Regions from separate parts of the Clostridium sp. LBM24168 genome, predicted to be linked through region 1. Evidence: predicted binding sites of a transcription regulator. Region 1 holds the regulator's gene; each other region holds the start of a gene.

Region 1 (5,584 bases):
TATACTGCTAAAGTTTATGTTGATAAATTAGCAGAATACCTCCTTTACTAGTATAATCATAAATTTGTATTAATCTATTAGTATATTTTACCTTATTATGCAAAAAATATACAAAAGTTAATAAAGTCATTAAATAAAATTAAAAATCAATTTATTTGAAAATAAAACTTTTAAAATCCCTTTAAACGAGCAGAAATACATTTTAAAGACATTTCATTTTTTTATTTTCAAAATAATGCATTACAAATTTCTATATAATAATACAATATATTCAAAAATATACTTTATTATTAAAGTCAACAGAATAAAAGTGCAAAAAGGCGAAAAATGAATTAACAGCCTTATTAACACATTGTGGAAGCATATTAATTTCATAAATGCTCACTTAATTTCCACAATATGTTAATAACTCACTTTTTCCAAAATGAATTGAAGATATTATAAAAAATCATTTTCAAATCTAAAACTAATTGATAATATTATCAATTGAATAAATATAGATTTATAATCGACATTTTATAGACAAAATGTTTATAATTGATACATAAAATTTGTTTAGTAGTATAATATTAATAGATTATTTACTTTATATAAGAAGGATTTTTTTATTTTTTATAGAAATTATTATAATAAATATATTCGCTAAATAATCATTTAGCGAAGTTATACATTTTTATAGAAGGGGGAATACTAAATGCATTATAATCTTCAACATATATATGATAAAAAGCTTCCTAAATGTCTAAATGATTTTCTAAATTATCTTGGAACTATACGTGGGAAATCAATAAATACTCTTGATGGTTATAAAGTTGATCTAACAATGTTTTTTAAATTTTTAAAACTTTATAGAAATTTGGTTCCTAAAGATTGTGATTTCCAGAATATCTGTATATCCGATATAAATAACGAAATTTTAAATAGTATAGACTTGAGCGATTTATATGCATACATATCTTTTGCAGAAAAATATAGGAACAACGGAACTTATGCAAGAGCTAGAAAAGTTGCTTCACTCAAATCATTCTTTAAATATCTGTACAACAAGTCAAAAATTATATCTGAAAATCCTGCAGATGAGTTGGAATCTCCAAAAATAGATAGGAGAAATCCAATCTATCTGACTCTTGATGAAAGCAAGGAACTTTTGAAATCAATAGATGGAAGGTTTAAGGAAAGAGATTACTGTATGATAACCTTGTTTCTAAATTGTGGAATGAGACTTTCAGAGTTATGTAGTATTAATATATCTAATATAAAGAATGACACTCTTACTGTTATAGGAAAGGGAAACAAGGAAAGGACAATTTATTTAAACAATGCATGTTTGAAATCATTAAACAGATATTTGACAATAAGAAATTCAGAATATGGTAAAATCAAAGATAAAGATGCCCTTTTCATAAGTAAAAATTACAGAAGAATAAACAAAAGATCTGTAGAGATAATATTAAAAAAGTATTTAAAAAAGGCCGGACTTGATGATAAAAAATACACTCCACACAAATTAAGGCATACTGCTGCTACATTGATGTATAAGTATGGCAATGTAGACATAAGAAGTCTTCAAAAGATATTAGGCCATGAAAATGTATCTACTACACAGATATATACACATGTAGATGATGAAAAATTAAGAGAAGCTGTAAATTCGAATCCACTAAGTGATGAAGATGATCTTTAAATCAGAATCAGTCCCTATTTAGATTGATTCTGATCGTTTATATGCTTTTTTTCTATTCTGATAAATCCTGGATATTCTTCATGTGCCAGCTTTTTAAAGTCATTTTCATTCTCAAGAATCTCAGATAACCCATCTATATCGTCTATATATTGTATAGTATCTATATCAAAAATGTCTGTATTACTTTCTAAACCTTCATTGATAGAAGATTCATCTACTAAGTGAGAATGAATTTCTATATTAGTTTTATCATCTTCAATGTAGTCTTCTACTTCATTCTCGTCTTCAATTATACTATCTATTTTTATAGCTCTCATATCATACCCTTCCATTTCGAGGCATTTACCACAATTGTTGCATTTTTTATTTGGATTTAAATCGCATACATTACATTCTCCACAGTTATTACAAGATTTTTCACTATCAAATATACAAGATTTTTTATTCATATTTTCCTCCTAGACATTTATATTAAATTTATAGCCTAAAACCTAGTATAGAATATAAATTTGAGAATTGTCAATAATAGAACATAAGTTTGTTATTATATATCATATATGATATAATTCAAGTTAATAAAATGCAAGGAGTGTTTTTATGTTGAAAAAAAAACAAAGTAGTGAAAAACAATTAGAAATATTTAAATATATAAAATCATATGTTGAACAAAAAGGTTACCCTCCTTCTGTTAGAGAAATATGTTCAGCTGTAGGAGCAAAGTCAACATCTACCGTTCATAGACATTTAGAAAAATTAGAAAAGGATGGATATATAAAGAGAGACGCAGCAAAACCCAGGACAATAGAAATTGTAGCAGACCTTTCAAATAAAAAAGAAATGATAAATATACCTATTATTGGCACTATAGCTGCTGGTAAACCAATTCTTGCAGTGGAAAATATAGAGGATACATTCCCACTTCCAATAGATTATATAAAAAATAGGGAACAACTTTTCATGCTTAAAATTCATGGTGAAAGCATGATAAATGCAGGTATTCTCAATGGTGATTTGGCTATAATTGAAAAGACAAATTCAGCTGAAAATGGAGAAATAATAGCTGCATTGATTGAAAATGAGGCCACTTTAAAGAGATTTTTTAAAGAAAGTGACCATATAAGACTTCAGCCTGAAAATGAAACCATGAAACCAATAATAGTACCTGATTGTACTATTATTGGAAAATTAGTTGGACTTTATAGAGAATATTAATTATTTATTGTAAATATTCGATAATGCTATAAGTATACCTATTTTAGCATGATCAAAGGTAAGACCTCCCTGTAGATATGCTATATAAGGCTCTCTTATAGGTGCGTCTGCAGATAATTCTATTGAAGAGCCTTGAATAAAGGCTCCTGCAGCCATTATGACTTGATCTGAATATCCAGGCATATCCCAGGGTTCACATTGTACAAAAGAGTCTATAGGTGAGCCCTTTTGAATTCCCTTGCAAAATTTTATCAATTTATCTTTGTCATTGAATTTAATTGCCTGAATTATATCACTGCGTTTATCAGTATATGCTGGAAGTACAGGAAATCCCGCAAGTTCCATTATTCTAGAACAAAACAAGGCACCTTTTAATGCTTCAATTGCCACATGCGGAGCAAAAAATAATCCTTGATAAAGCTGTCTCATAATTCCAAAAGTAGAACCACACTCACCGCCTATACCAGGTACCGTCAACCTATAGGAGGCCTGAGTTACATATTTTTCTCTACCGACAATATATCCACCAGTCGGAGCTATTCCTCCACCTATATTTTTTATAAGTGATCCTGCTGCCAGATCCGCACCTACATCTGTTGGTTCTATTGTATCTATAAATTCTCCATAACAATTGTCAACAAGACATATTAAATTAGGATTTATATTCTTTACAAAATCAATTATTTCCTTTATTTCAGATATCAGAAGAGCCTTTCTCCAACCATATCCAGTAGATCTTTGTATATGTACCAATTTTATAGAACTATTATTTTTAAGGTGCTTTTCTATAGAGTCAAAATCTATGCTGCCGTTATTTTTTAAGTCTACCTGTTCATAATTAATTCCATATTCCCTAAGAGAACCTATTTTTTTATTTCCATCTATACCTATTATTCCATGAAGTGTATCATAAGGTTTGCCGCATACTGAAAGCAAAGTATCACCAGTCCTTAAATTTCCAAATAGTGCACAGCCGATTGCATGAGTTCCATTTACAAAATGAGGTCTTACAATAGCGCTTTCGGAGTTGAATATGCGGGCATAAACCTTGTCGAGAGAATCTCTTCCTATGTCGCCATACCCATACCCTGATGAGTTAGTAAAATGTGATTCACTTATTTTTTCTTCTTGAAATGCATTGAGAACCTTAAGCTGATTATATTCTCTTATATCATCATAATATTTGAACTGGTCTTCAATATCATATAGTGCTTTTTCATATAAATCCAATACAGTTTCATTTATTTTGTATGTATTCCTAAGTTTTTCTTTAGTTGTTTTTAACAAAGTTAATTTCCCTCCCGAATATGCATATTATACTAAACTTTGTATCAGAACATAAAAAAGAATAGGCATTATGCCTAATCTTTTTATTCCCCTTCCTGTATAGTGCTGAATAAAACTGGTTTGAAAGGTGTAATTGTAGATATTGCATGTTTATATATCATCATTTGTTTACCATCTACATCTAATATAACTGTGAAGTTGTCAAATCCTTTTACACTACCTTTAATTTGAAAACCATTAGTTAAATGTATGGTTACTGGAGTCTTATTTTTTCTTGCTCCATTTAAAAATATATCTTGTAAATTATTTATTGGTTTACCCATACTTCTCCCCCTTCCACAGGTTTATATAATATCATAAAATTCTCTTAATTTCTTTGCTGATAAATATATTATACCAGTATTTAACTTTTAAACAAGTTTTTCATAGAATAAAATTTGTTTATTATATAGCTTGAAACAGCATTGTTGTCCTTAAAATCATCTTTATTTATCCAGTTTACCCTTCTATCTTTCCTAAACCACGTTAGTTGTCTCTTTGCATAATTTCTACTTCTTTTTTTAATTAACCTTATTGATTCATCTAGAGATATTTTACCATCAAGATAGCCGAGAATTTCCTTGTAACCTATTCCTTTCATAGATTGCATTGAAGAATTGTATCCCATGGACTTAAGCCTTTTTACCTCATCTATAAGTCCCTCTGAAATCATTATATCTACCCTCTCATTTATTCTACTATACAATTTTTCTCTATTCATAGTTAGTACAAAATAATATATATTATAGGGTATATCATATATATTATTTCCACTATTGAATTCACTCATTGTTTTTCCAGTTAGCTTATATACTTCAAGTGCCCGTATTACTCTCTTCAGATCATTTGGGTATAATCTTTTAAATGATTCAGGATCTATATCTTTTAAAAGAGAATGTACATATTCCTTCCCATTTTTTAAAGAGAGCTCTTCAAGATATTTCCTATAATTTCTGTCAACATTGGCTTCAGTAAAATCATAGTTGAATATAAGTGAATTTACATAAAAACCAGTTCCTCCGACCATCATTGGAAGCTTTTTATAATTGTGTATTTTACTTATACACTCACCTGCCATGAGCTTGTATTTTAGAACATTGAAATCGTCCTCTGGAGAAACAATATCTATCATATGATGTATAATTCCCTGCATTTCATCTTTTTTTATCTTTGCGGAACCAATATCCATATATTTGTATATTTGCATAGAATCTGCAGATATTATTTCTCCATTCAGTTTTTTTGCGATTTTTATGGATATGTCCGTTTTCCCTATGGCTGTAGGTCCTGCAAGTATGAATAGATCAATCATTGTATCCTCCTAATTTTAATGTCTTTTCTATTGTATTCTTTTAAACTTTT
Region 2 (5,584 bases), 1.1 Mb from region 1:
TATGGAATGGTATAATAATCATTACCTTTTCTACAGAATTGTAAATTTAAAATACATTTGCTGTAAAATACCAGAAAGGACGATAGAGAATTTTATGAAATTATTGAAAAAGTTTTTGTATTATTATAAGCCTTATAAGGTCCTTTTTTATGAGGATCTATTTTGTGCATTTGTAGTATCATTGGTGGATCTGGCATTTCCTTTAATTTTAGGGTATCTATCAACAACTATATTTTTGAAGGAAAAATCAGTTATACTGCATTCTATAATTTATATCGGCATAATTTTACTTTCCATTTATATAATAAAATATTTTTGTCAATATTTTATTGCTTCCTGGGGACATATAATGGGGGCAAGAATGGAGAACAATATGAGAAAAGATTTGTTTTATCACCTGCAAAAAATGTCCTTTTCCTATTATGATGAGAACAATACAGGACAGATGATGTCAATACTTGTTTCGGATTTATTTGACATATCAGAACTTGCCCATCATGGTCCAGAAAATGTATTTATATCTTCAGTTAAAATAATAGGATCCTTTTTAATACTTATGTTTATAAATCCTGAAATGACTTTTATACTTCTTGTGGTAACTGTGATAATGGTTGCATTTTCGTTTTATCAGAACAAAAAGATGCAGAGAATATTTTTTGACAATAGAAAGAAAATGGGAAATATAAATTCTTCTGTTCAGGACAGCCTTTTGGGAATAAGAATTGTGAAATCTTTTGCTAATGAGGATATTGAAAGGAAAAAATTTGATAAAAACAACAATGCATATCGTGTTTCAAGGGAAAAAAGTTATAAAGCAATGGGAAGATTTATAGCCGGAAATACATTTTTTGAGGGACTTTTATATGTAGTAGTGATTGTGGCTGGTGGATTTTTTATAGCAAATGGGTCATTGAGGATATCGGACCTTGCTGTATATGCACTGTATATAAATATATTTATAAATCCTATAGATATACTTATAAATTTTGCAGAGCAATTTCAGAAGGGATTTGCTGGTTTTAAGAGATTTATGAATATAGTGGATACCAAACCTGGAATAGTTAATAAAAAAGATGCAGTTGAGCTCAAGAATGTAAAAGGTGACATAGAGTATAGAAATGTTTCATTTAGTTATAATGATGAAAAAAAGGTACTTGACGATGTAAATATAAAAATAGAGGCTGGCAGAAAAATTGCATTTGTTGGACCTTCAGGTGGAGGCAAGACAACCTTATGTTCGTTACTCCCGAGATTTTATGATGTTTCATCAGGTTCTGTAATGATAGATGGTATTGATGTGAGAGATGTTACCCTTGAATCCCTTAGAAATTCCATTGGTATAGTACAGCAGGAGGTATATCTGTTTTCGGGGACACTTCGGGACAATATAAAATATGGAAGGCCTGATGCATCTGAAGAGGATGTGATAATAGCCGCCAAGGAAGCAAATATACACGACTATATAATGAGTCTTGACAATGGTTATGATACTTATGTAGGAGAAAGAGGGGTCAAGCTTTCAGGAGGCCAGAAGCAGAGAATTTCCATTGCGAGAGTATTTCTTGAGAATCCACCTATATTGATTTTGGATGAGGCAACATCGGCACTGGATAATGAAAGTGAGAGCTTCATACAAAAGTCTCTTGAAAAGCTTGCAAAAAATAGGACTACCATAGTTATTGCCCACAGACTCAGTACTATAAGAAATGCAGATGAAATAATAGTTATTGATGATGAAGGAATAAAAGAAAGGGGAAGCCACAAGGAACTTCTGCAAAAAGACGGACTTTATGCTTATTATTACAATATGCAATTTGAGGGATTAGATATAAGAAAATAATGAATATATATTGATTTAAAGGTCAATATATAAATATTGTAGTGATTGTATAAGGGGCTGTACTTATGATAAGCAAAATTATAGCAATGGTTTTTAGAAGTTTCTTTATGTACATTATTTTAGTAATATTAGGTAGAATTATTGGAAGAAAATTAATATCACGAATAACATTTTATGATTTTATAGTGGGGGTTACTATTGGATCTATTGCAGTAAGAATAGCACTAGGTCCGCAAGAATCACCACTTTTAGCTGTGATATCATTAGTTGTTATTAGCATATTAGTTGTTATAACAGATTATTTAAGTACTAAGAGTTTTAAATTTAGAATATTGCTAGATGGAGAACCGGTTGTAGTAATAAGTAATGGAAAGATATTAGATTATAATCTGAAAAAAATAAAAATTACAATAAGTCAGCTAATTATGCAATTAAGAGAAAAAGATATATTTAATATAGAGGATGTAGAGTTTGCAATTATAGAAAGTGATGGAGAATTAACGGTTCTTCCTAAAATAAATAAGCAGTTAATAACAGTTGGTGATTTAAATATTCAAAGAAAATATACTGGCTTAACAAGTGATATAATTATTGATGGTAAAATAATGTATAATAATTTAAAAGCTGTTAATCATGATGAACAGTGGGTTAAAGAACAACTTGAATGTCATAATATTTATGATATAAAAAAAGTATTTTATGCTGGATTGAATTCATCGGGGATTTTATATATTTCAGTAAAAACAAAATAGTTTCAAGAAAAATTTGTTCATTATGCAAAGAGTTGTTATTTATTTAACATATATTTAATATTTTCTTAACAATATAAGATTAAGATAAAATAAAAGTTACAATACCGATAAATTAATTATGATAATTCTTATACACAAAGTAAGCATTTTGAGATAGCCCTTCGGATGCTTACTTTGTGTATTATTGCGTATAGAAATAATAAGTAGACTGAATTTTCAGTAATAAAAAGGACTAGGTATTTCCTAGTCCTTTTGTGATATATCCATTTATGGACAAATTTTTATGTTAATAAATATATTGAATCAAGGAAGGATTTCATAGTAATAAGAAAAGGAGGTCAAATAAATGTCTAGATATAGAAAGAAACCTGTTGTAATTGAAGCCATACAGTGGACAGGTAAAAATATAGATGAAATAGCTGGATTTATGAGTAATGGAACTTATTACTATAAAGATAATAAACTAATAATTATAACTTTAGAAGGCAATCACATTGCAAGTATAAATGATTATATTATAAAAGGTGTAAATGGGGAGTTTTATCCGTGTAAACCGGATATATTTAAAAAAACCTATGATTTCGTAGGAGATTAAGATTATGGAGGTAGATAATTATGATAAATGTAAATGATATTATAGCAGTGGGTGGAGTTTTAGTAGGAGTAATCGGGATAATGTTTGGACTGGTACCTTATCTAAAAAGAAAAAATATTAATGCTGAAAAGGTTCTTGATACTACTGGAGATGTATTAAAGGCGACAGAACCACTTATCCAGGTAGCTAAAGCAATACCAGCCTTAAAACCTGCTGCAACACTTGTAGACTGGATTGAACAGAAAGCAGCTGCGGGGGTAAAGGCAGCTGAGCAGCTCTATCATGCCGGAAGCCTGCAGAGCAACGAAGAGAAATTCAGAGCCGCACAGGAGACTGTATATGCTGCACTCAAGGAAATAGATGTAACTCCAACTGACAATCAGAAAAAATTGATAGATGATTTCATCCAGGAAGCAGTAAACGATCTTGGACATGCAACCCCTACTGAGGCAGAGAGAAATGCACAGATTGCGAAAATACAGCATGAGCTGGCAGCAGCACAAGCTGAAAATGCGCAATTGAAGCAAACTGTTGCTACTATACAGAGTACTGCAGGTGTTGTACAAAAATTATAAAGCACAAAAATAATTATACCCCGGGGAATCCGGGGGTTTGTTTCTAGCTTAAAATGGATCTGAAATTAAAAAATAAAACATAAATAATTTAGTTGATATGTATGAGATAAAAATGATATTATTATTTTAATATGATAAATATTAGAAAATTTAAAGTGAAATTCAACATATCATTCAAGTTTGACAAGTAGTTAACCGATCTGTGGCTCCAGGATTGATTGGAGCTCCAATGCGGGAAACCCGCAAATAAAATAAATTTCTATATGTTGTATGTGGCACCTGACTAAAAGTTGGGTGTCATTTATTTGTTTGTGTTTAGTAGGTTTAATTTGAAATATTAACTTTACAAGAACATATGTTCTATGGTAATATGAACTAAATGAGGAGGGAAATACATGGATATGTTTGATAAGTTAAGAATTCTCACTGATGCAGCGAAATATGATGTAGCCTGTACTTCAAGCGGAGTAGATAGAAGGGCAGGAAAAGGTGAAATTGGAAATTCTGAAACTTGTGGAATATGTCACAGCTTTGCTGCAGACGGAAGATGCATTTCACTTTTAAAAATTCTTATGACAAATATTTATGCATATGACTGTAGATATTGTATCAATAGAAGATCAAATGATATTCCAAGAGCTTCCTTTACACCACGGGAATTGGCAGATCTTACAATTAACTTTTATCGCCGGAATTATATTGAAGGACTTTTCCTCAGCTCAGGCGTACTTGAGAATCCTGATTACACTTGTGAAAAAATGATTGAGGTTTTGAGGATACTTAGAGAAGAATATAGATTTTTTGGCTATATACATGCTAAAGCAATTCCTGGGGCCGACAATATTCTTATAAAAAAACTTGGTATGTTTGCTGATAGAATGAGTGTAAATATAGAATTGCCTTCACGAAATAGTTTGAAGCTTCTGGCACCAGATAAATCCAGACATTCTATATTTAATCCAATGGGATATATTAAGAATGAAATACTGAAAAATTCAATTGATTTAATAAAATATCGCCACTCACCAAAATTTGTGCCTGCAGGACAGAGCACCCAGATGATTGTAGGTGCCACTTCTGATACGGATTTTCAGATACTTAATTTATCTGAAAGCCTCTACAAAAAATATAAATTAAAAAGAGTTTTTTTCTCTTCATATGTGCCTGTTTCCAAAAATCCAATTATGACATGTACAAACAGAGAAACACTTTTATTGAGGGAACACCGTCTTTATCAGGCGGATTGGCTTATAAGATATTATAAATTCAAGGCAAATGAGATTCTGGATAGTAATCACCAGAGTTTTAATCCATATGTAGATCCAAAATGCAATTGGGCATTAAATCATATGGAGAGTTTTCCTATAGATGTAAATAATGCGCTTTATGAAGATTTGCTAAGAGTTCCAGGAATTGGGGTAAGAAGTGCGAAAAGAATTATATATGTGCGAAGGAATACTAGCCTTGATTTTTATATACTTAAGAAACTTGGAGTCGTGCTTAAAAGAGCACGGTATTTTATAATATGCAATGGGAAAACAATGGAAAATCTTAAAATTGATCGTGCTTCGGTGGTAAGATCATTAATGTCCAAAAGTGAAATTAATAGATATTATAGAAATTTCAATTCAGAAAATGGTTTTGAACAGTTGTCATTTTTCAATAAACTGCTGCAGATATAGGGGGAATGTAAGAATGCTTAAAAGATCAAATATCATTTATGAATATGATGGAAGTTTTGAAGGACTTATGTGTTGTGTATTTGAGAGTTACTACAGAAAAGAGATTCCGCTTGATATAATCCAGCGGTTTAAAGCACAGA
Region 3 (5,584 bases), 100 kb from region 1:
TTTGCTATTTCTTCCAACTTTTCTAAACGCTTAATATAAGCTTCAAGGGTTTCACGCCTAGCTCCAGGTCTTGCAGCTGAGATCGCATCTGCTGCCTGTACAAGCACAGCTTCTAGAGATTGAAACTCTAAATCTCCATGATGAGCACCTATAGCATTTACAATTACAGGAGATTCATGATATTTTTTAGCAACTTCAGCTCCTATAATAGCATGAGGACCCTCCACTTCATGATCAACTGCCTTTCCTATATCATGAAGTAATCCAGCTCTTTTTGCTATAGTTGGATCTATTCCTATTTCTGATGCCATAAGACCCGCTAAATATGAAACTTCTATAGAATGCTTCAGCACATTTTGGCCATAACTAGTTCTATACTTTAGCCTTCCAAGTAATTTTATTATTTCCAAATGAAGACCATGTACACCAGTTTCAAATGTGGCCTGCTCGCCCTCTTCTTTAATATCACTTTCCAATTCTTTCTTAGCCTTTTCTACCATTTCCTCTATTCTTGCTGGATGTATTCTTCCATCAATTATAAGCTTTTCAAGTGCAATTCTAGCAACTTCTCTTCGTATTGGATCAAATGCTGATAATATTACAGCTTCTGGTGTATCATCAATAATCAAATCAACACCTGTTAATGTTTCAAGAGTTCTTATGTTTCTGCCTTCTCTCCCTATTATCCTGCCCTTCATTTCATCATTAGGAAGAGTTACTACATGAACTGTAGTTTCAGCTACATGATCAGCTGCACATCTTTGAATTGCGCAGGTTATGATCTCTCTAGCTTTCTTGTTGGCTTCTTCTTTAGCTCTCATTTCAACTTCTTTAATCATAATTGCAGATTCATGTTTAATTTCCTTTTTAACTTTCTCCAATAAAATTTCTCTTGCTTCCTCTGAACTAAGTCCTGATAGTCTTTGAAGCTCTTCATTTTGCTTTTTATAAAGTTCCTCTACACTTGCCTGTAATCGTGCAATTTCCTGTTGCTTTTTATCCAGACTACTTTCTCTTTTTTCAAAAGCAGAACTCTTTTTATCCAACAGTTCTTCTCTTTGAATTAATCTTCTTTCAAATCTTTGAGATTCATTTCTTCTATCTCTAGATTCCTTTTCAAGATCATTTCTCAATCTATGAACTTCTTCTTTAGCCTCTAATATAGTTTCCTTCTTTATAGACTCAGCTTCCTTTTTCGCTTCATCTTTCAATCTATTAGATTCCTCAACAGCTCCTGCTTTTATCGCAGATGATTTATTTTTTATAACATAAAACTCAACCAGTATAACAACTGCTATTATTATACCAGCAATAATTTCATATATTAATATAGAATTCACATGAACACCTCCTTTGCTCTTCTTTATGTATCTATATTCTAGCCAAATACAAAAGCATAGAAATGGTGTCATATTATTCAATTGGTAATTCTAATACATGATAAACCAGAATTTGTCTTAATTTTATATTATATTTTGCCCATTGTCAAGTTTATAAATACAATATTGTTATCTTAAAATATAGACACAAAAATTATTTTTGCTGCGTTTTTGCATTGCTTTTTACTTCATTTGTTTCATTATTTTTTATTTCCTTATCTTTATCTTCAGGCTTTACCAGAGGTAATTCATATTTTTTCCTTATTTTATTTTCTATTTCATATCTTATATCAGGATTTTCCTTCAAAAACTGCTTGGAATTTTCTCTACCCTGTCCCAATCTAGTTTCTCCATAAGAAAACCATGCTCCACTTTTTTGTACTAATTCCTCTCTAACGCCCACATCCAGTACATTTCCTTCTTTTGATATGCCCTGATTATACATTATATCAAATTCAGCCTGCTTAAATGGAGGTGCCACTTTATTTTTAATGACTTTAACTTTAGTCCTATTTCCCACTACAGCATCACCTTGTTTTATGGAATCAGATCTTCTTACATCCATTCTAACAGAAGAATAAAATTTTAATGCTCTTCCACCAGGTGTAACTTCAGGATTTCCAAACATAACTCCAACTTTTTCCCTTAATTGATTTATAAAAACAGTAACACATCTGGACTTATTTATGGATGCTGTTAATTTTCTAAGTGCTTGGGACATCAACCTTGCCTGAAGCCCTACGTGTGAATCCCCCATTTCACCTTCTATCTCTGCTTTTGGAACAAGTGCTGCTACAGAGTCAATTACTATTACATCAATGGCATTTGATCTTACAAGGGCTTCCACTATTTCGAGCGCTTGTTCTCCTGTATCCGGTTGGGATACAATCAAATTTTCAATATCAACTCCTAAATTTTTTGCATAGGCTGGATCTAGTGCATGCTCTGCATCAATAAATGCAGCAGCTCCACCTGATTTTTGGGCTTCTGCCACTATATGGAGTGCAACAGTTGTCTTACCTGATGATTCAGGTCCAAAGATTTCAACCACTCTTCCTCTCGGCACTCCACCTATACCAAGAGCTATATCCAAATCCAAGCATCCTGTTGAAATAGAATCTATATTCAATATACTATGTTCTCCAAGCTTCATTATAGAACCCTTTCCAAACTGCTTTTCTATCTGTCCCATGGCCGACTCTATAGCTTTTAATTTTTCATTATTCAAACTTGCCAAAATTTCACATCCTCTCATATTCGAACTTATGTTCTTAATTATTATATATCACTGCATATTTTTAGTCAATAGAATACTTCTTAAAATGACAATTACATTAAATATACATAATAATATTATAATATATTTTCATTTAAAGGTATATAAAGTTAAATTTATTTAGCTATAATGCATATCTTAATTATGGACATAATTTTAGAGTTTTAATCCATTGATTTTTAAATCAATGGATTAAAACTCTATCTATCAGGTTTCATTACTTCTTTATTTTTAACAAAATAGTCTATACCAGATGCTATGGTTATTATTATTGCTAACCCCATAGCAATATATGTAATTAAATTTAGCATTTTATGGGGATGATTTATAAAACCTCTAAAGATAGACATTGACACATGGTTGTAATTCAAGTTCACAAGTGCTAGTATAATAGCAATTATCTGAGTCACCGTTTTGGCTTTACCCCAAGGACTTGCAGCTATTACAATCCCTTCTGCCGCAGCAACGGTTCTAAGTCCTGTTACTGCAAATTCCCTTGCTATTATTATCATAGCCACCCAGGAAGGTATTATATGATATTCTACGAGACATACAAGAGCTGCCGTAACCAAAAGTTTATCTGCCAAAGGATCCATAAATTTTCCAAACCTAGTTATTTGATTTCTGCTTCTAGCTATATATCCATCCAACTTATCCGTTATAGAAGCAATTATAAAGACTATTATTGCAATAATTTTAAAATAAGGTACATCTTTTACAGCCATAAAAATCAAAAAAACAGGAACAAGTATCATTCTAATTATTGTAAGTTTATTCGCTAAATTCATCACATACAACTCCCATTAAATCATATTCAAAGCTATTTGTTATCTTTACTCTTACCATACTTCCTACTTTCAAACTATCCTTACCTTTTACGTATATTATTCCATCTATGTCAGGAGCCATTTCATAACTTCTTCCATAATACATACCATCTTTCTGTCCTTCTAACATAACTAAATAAATTTTTCCCACTTTAAGCTTATTTATATTCTTTGATATATTTTGTTGCAAAAGCATGATTTCTCCTTCTCTTTGTACCTTAATATCCTTTGGGACTTGATCACTCATGCTATAAGCCGGAGTACCTTCCTCCCTAGAATATTTAAAAACTCCAAGTTTATCAAACTTCATATTCACTACAAAATCCTTTAATTCTTGAAAATCTTTCTCGTTTTCCCCCGGGAAACCAACTATCAAAGTTGTTCTTATGATAATATTCTTAACTTTATTTCTCAATTTATTTATATTTTCTGTTATTTCGGACTTTCTTCCTTTTCTACCCATAGCTTTAAGTATTTTATCACTTATATGTTGAACAGGAATATCTATATACTTACATATCTTGTTATTTTCAGCTATTTCATTGATAATGTCATCTGTTATCTCCTCAGGATAACAATAGAGAACCCTTATCCATTTTATACCTTCAATCAATGAAATACAGTGCATAAGCTTGTGAAGCTGCTTACATCCATACAAATCCATTCCATATTTTGTAGTATCCTGTGCAATTAAAATTATTTCTTTTACACCCTGGCTGGCTAGATCTCTGCATTCATTCAATATTGACTCCATTTTTCTACTCCTGTATCCACCCCTTATTTTAGGAATTATACAATAGGTACAATGGTTGTCACAGCCCTCTGCAATTCTAACATATGCAATATAAAACGGAGTAGTAATAATCCTTTTTCCCTCATTTATCCTTACATCACTGTAGCTAAAATTACATATTTTTTTATCACTACTTTTAAAACACCTTTCAATATTCTTATTTAACTTATCATAGTCATTAACTCCAAGCATTATATCTACTTCCGGCAACAGTTCCACAAGTTGTTTACCATATCTCTGCGTCAAACATCCTGTTACAATTAATATCTTGCAGTTAAATTCCCTTTTATACTTAGACATCTCAAGTATTGTATCTATAGACTCCTGTTTGGCAGATTCTATAAATCCACATGTGTTTACAATTATAACATCTGCTTTTTTCATATCAGATACTAAACTGTATTCAGCATTTAAATTATTTAAAATAATTTCTGAATCTACCCTGTTTTTATCACAGCCTAAGCTTATAAGTCCAACTCTTATTTTATACAATTTTTCCCTCCCAGATTCAGATCATATTGTATATATTAAATTAATATAATACACATGTTATTGTAAATCTACTTTTAACTTTTTACAAGATAAAAATAGTTATTAATATGTAGATCATTCCTTGTATTCATCTTTGTCTACAAGTATCTGCCTTGGTTTAGTACCATCTTTCCCTGATATTATACCTCTTTCTTCCATTTGCTCTATTATCCTAGCAGCCCTGTTGTATCCAATTCTGAGCCTTCTTTGAAGAAGTGATGTAGATGCTTGACCTGAATCAATTACTATTCTGATAGCCTCGTTTAATAGTTCATCGCACTCATTATTCTTAGGAGAGCTATTCGTATCTATTTCCTCCATTATCTTGTCTTCGTATTGAGGTTCACCTTGCTTATCTTTTATATACTCAACTACATTTTCTACTTCTTTCTCAGATATAAAAGCCCCCTGAATTCTAACTGGTTTTGTTTCTCCTACAGGGTAAAAGAGCATATCTCCTTTTCCTAATAATTTTTCTGCACCACCCGTATCAAGTATAGTCCTGGAATCAATTTGACTTGAAACGGCAAAAGATATTCTTGAAGGTATATTTGCCTTTATTACACCAGTAATTACGTCTACCGAAGGCCTCTGAGTAGCTATTACAAGGTGCATTCCTGCCGCTCTTGCCATCTGAGCAAGTCGCCCTATATAGTCCTCAATTTCATTTGGACATACCATCATCAAATCTGCTAATTCATCAATTATCATGACTACAAATGGAAGTTTACTATCCAGCTTACCGTTTTGTGCCAGATCATTATATCCTTCTATATTC

Evidence for each region. Region 1 encodes LexA, which represses DNA repair genes until DNA is damaged. Its sites were predicted from a motif close to CNAACANNTGTTNG; they were not measured.
Region 2: a site for LexA is predicted at 4,111-4,124, ahead of ACSVC9_RS01495 (putative DNA modification/repair radical SAM protein). Genes of this name have one in related genera too.
Region 3: a site for LexA is predicted at 2,638-2,651, ahead of recA (recombinase RecA). Genes of this name have one in related genera too.

What each region holds. Positions count from the first base shown of each region.
Region 1 is NZ_CP196861.1:1,393,458-1,399,041, forward strand. Features, by position in the region: gene ACSVC9_RS06945 (tyrosine recombinase XerC) at 695-1,684, shown strand; gene ACSVC9_RS06950 (hypothetical protein) at 1,699-2,133, opposite strand; gene lexA (transcriptional repressor LexA) at 2,282-2,896, shown strand; gene ACSVC9_RS06960 (methionine gamma-lyase family protein) at 2,897-4,183, opposite strand; gene hfq (RNA chaperone Hfq) at 4,267-4,506, opposite strand; gene miaA (tRNA (adenosine(37)-N6)-dimethylallyltransferase MiaA) at 4,587-5,534, opposite strand; gene mutL (DNA mismatch repair endonuclease MutL) at 5,562-5,584, opposite strand, start outside.
Region 2 is NZ_CP196861.1:307,894-313,477, forward strand. Features, by position in the region: gene ACSVC9_RS01475 (ABC transporter ATP-binding protein) at 95-1,840, shown strand; gene ACSVC9_RS01480 (DUF421 domain-containing protein) at 1,906-2,592, shown strand; gene ACSVC9_RS01485 (hypothetical protein) at 2,939-3,187, shown strand; gene ACSVC9_RS01490 (hypothetical protein) at 3,208-3,762, shown strand; gene ACSVC9_RS01495 (putative DNA modification/repair radical SAM protein) at 4,158-5,444, shown strand; gene ACSVC9_RS01500 (TIGR03915 family putative DNA repair protein) at 5,458-5,584, shown strand, end outside.
Region 3 is NZ_CP196861.1:1,292,614-1,298,197, reverse strand. Features, by position in the region: gene rny (ribonuclease Y) at 1-1,340, opposite strand, end outside; gene recA (recombinase RecA) at 1,534-2,607, opposite strand; gene pgsA (CDP-diacylglycerol--glycerol-3-phosphate 3-phosphatidyltransferase) at 2,856-3,443, opposite strand; gene rimO (30S ribosomal protein S12 methylthiotransferase RimO) at 3,427-4,767, opposite strand; gene ACSVC9_RS06450 (DNA translocase FtsK 4TM domain-containing protein) at 4,882-5,584, opposite strand, start outside.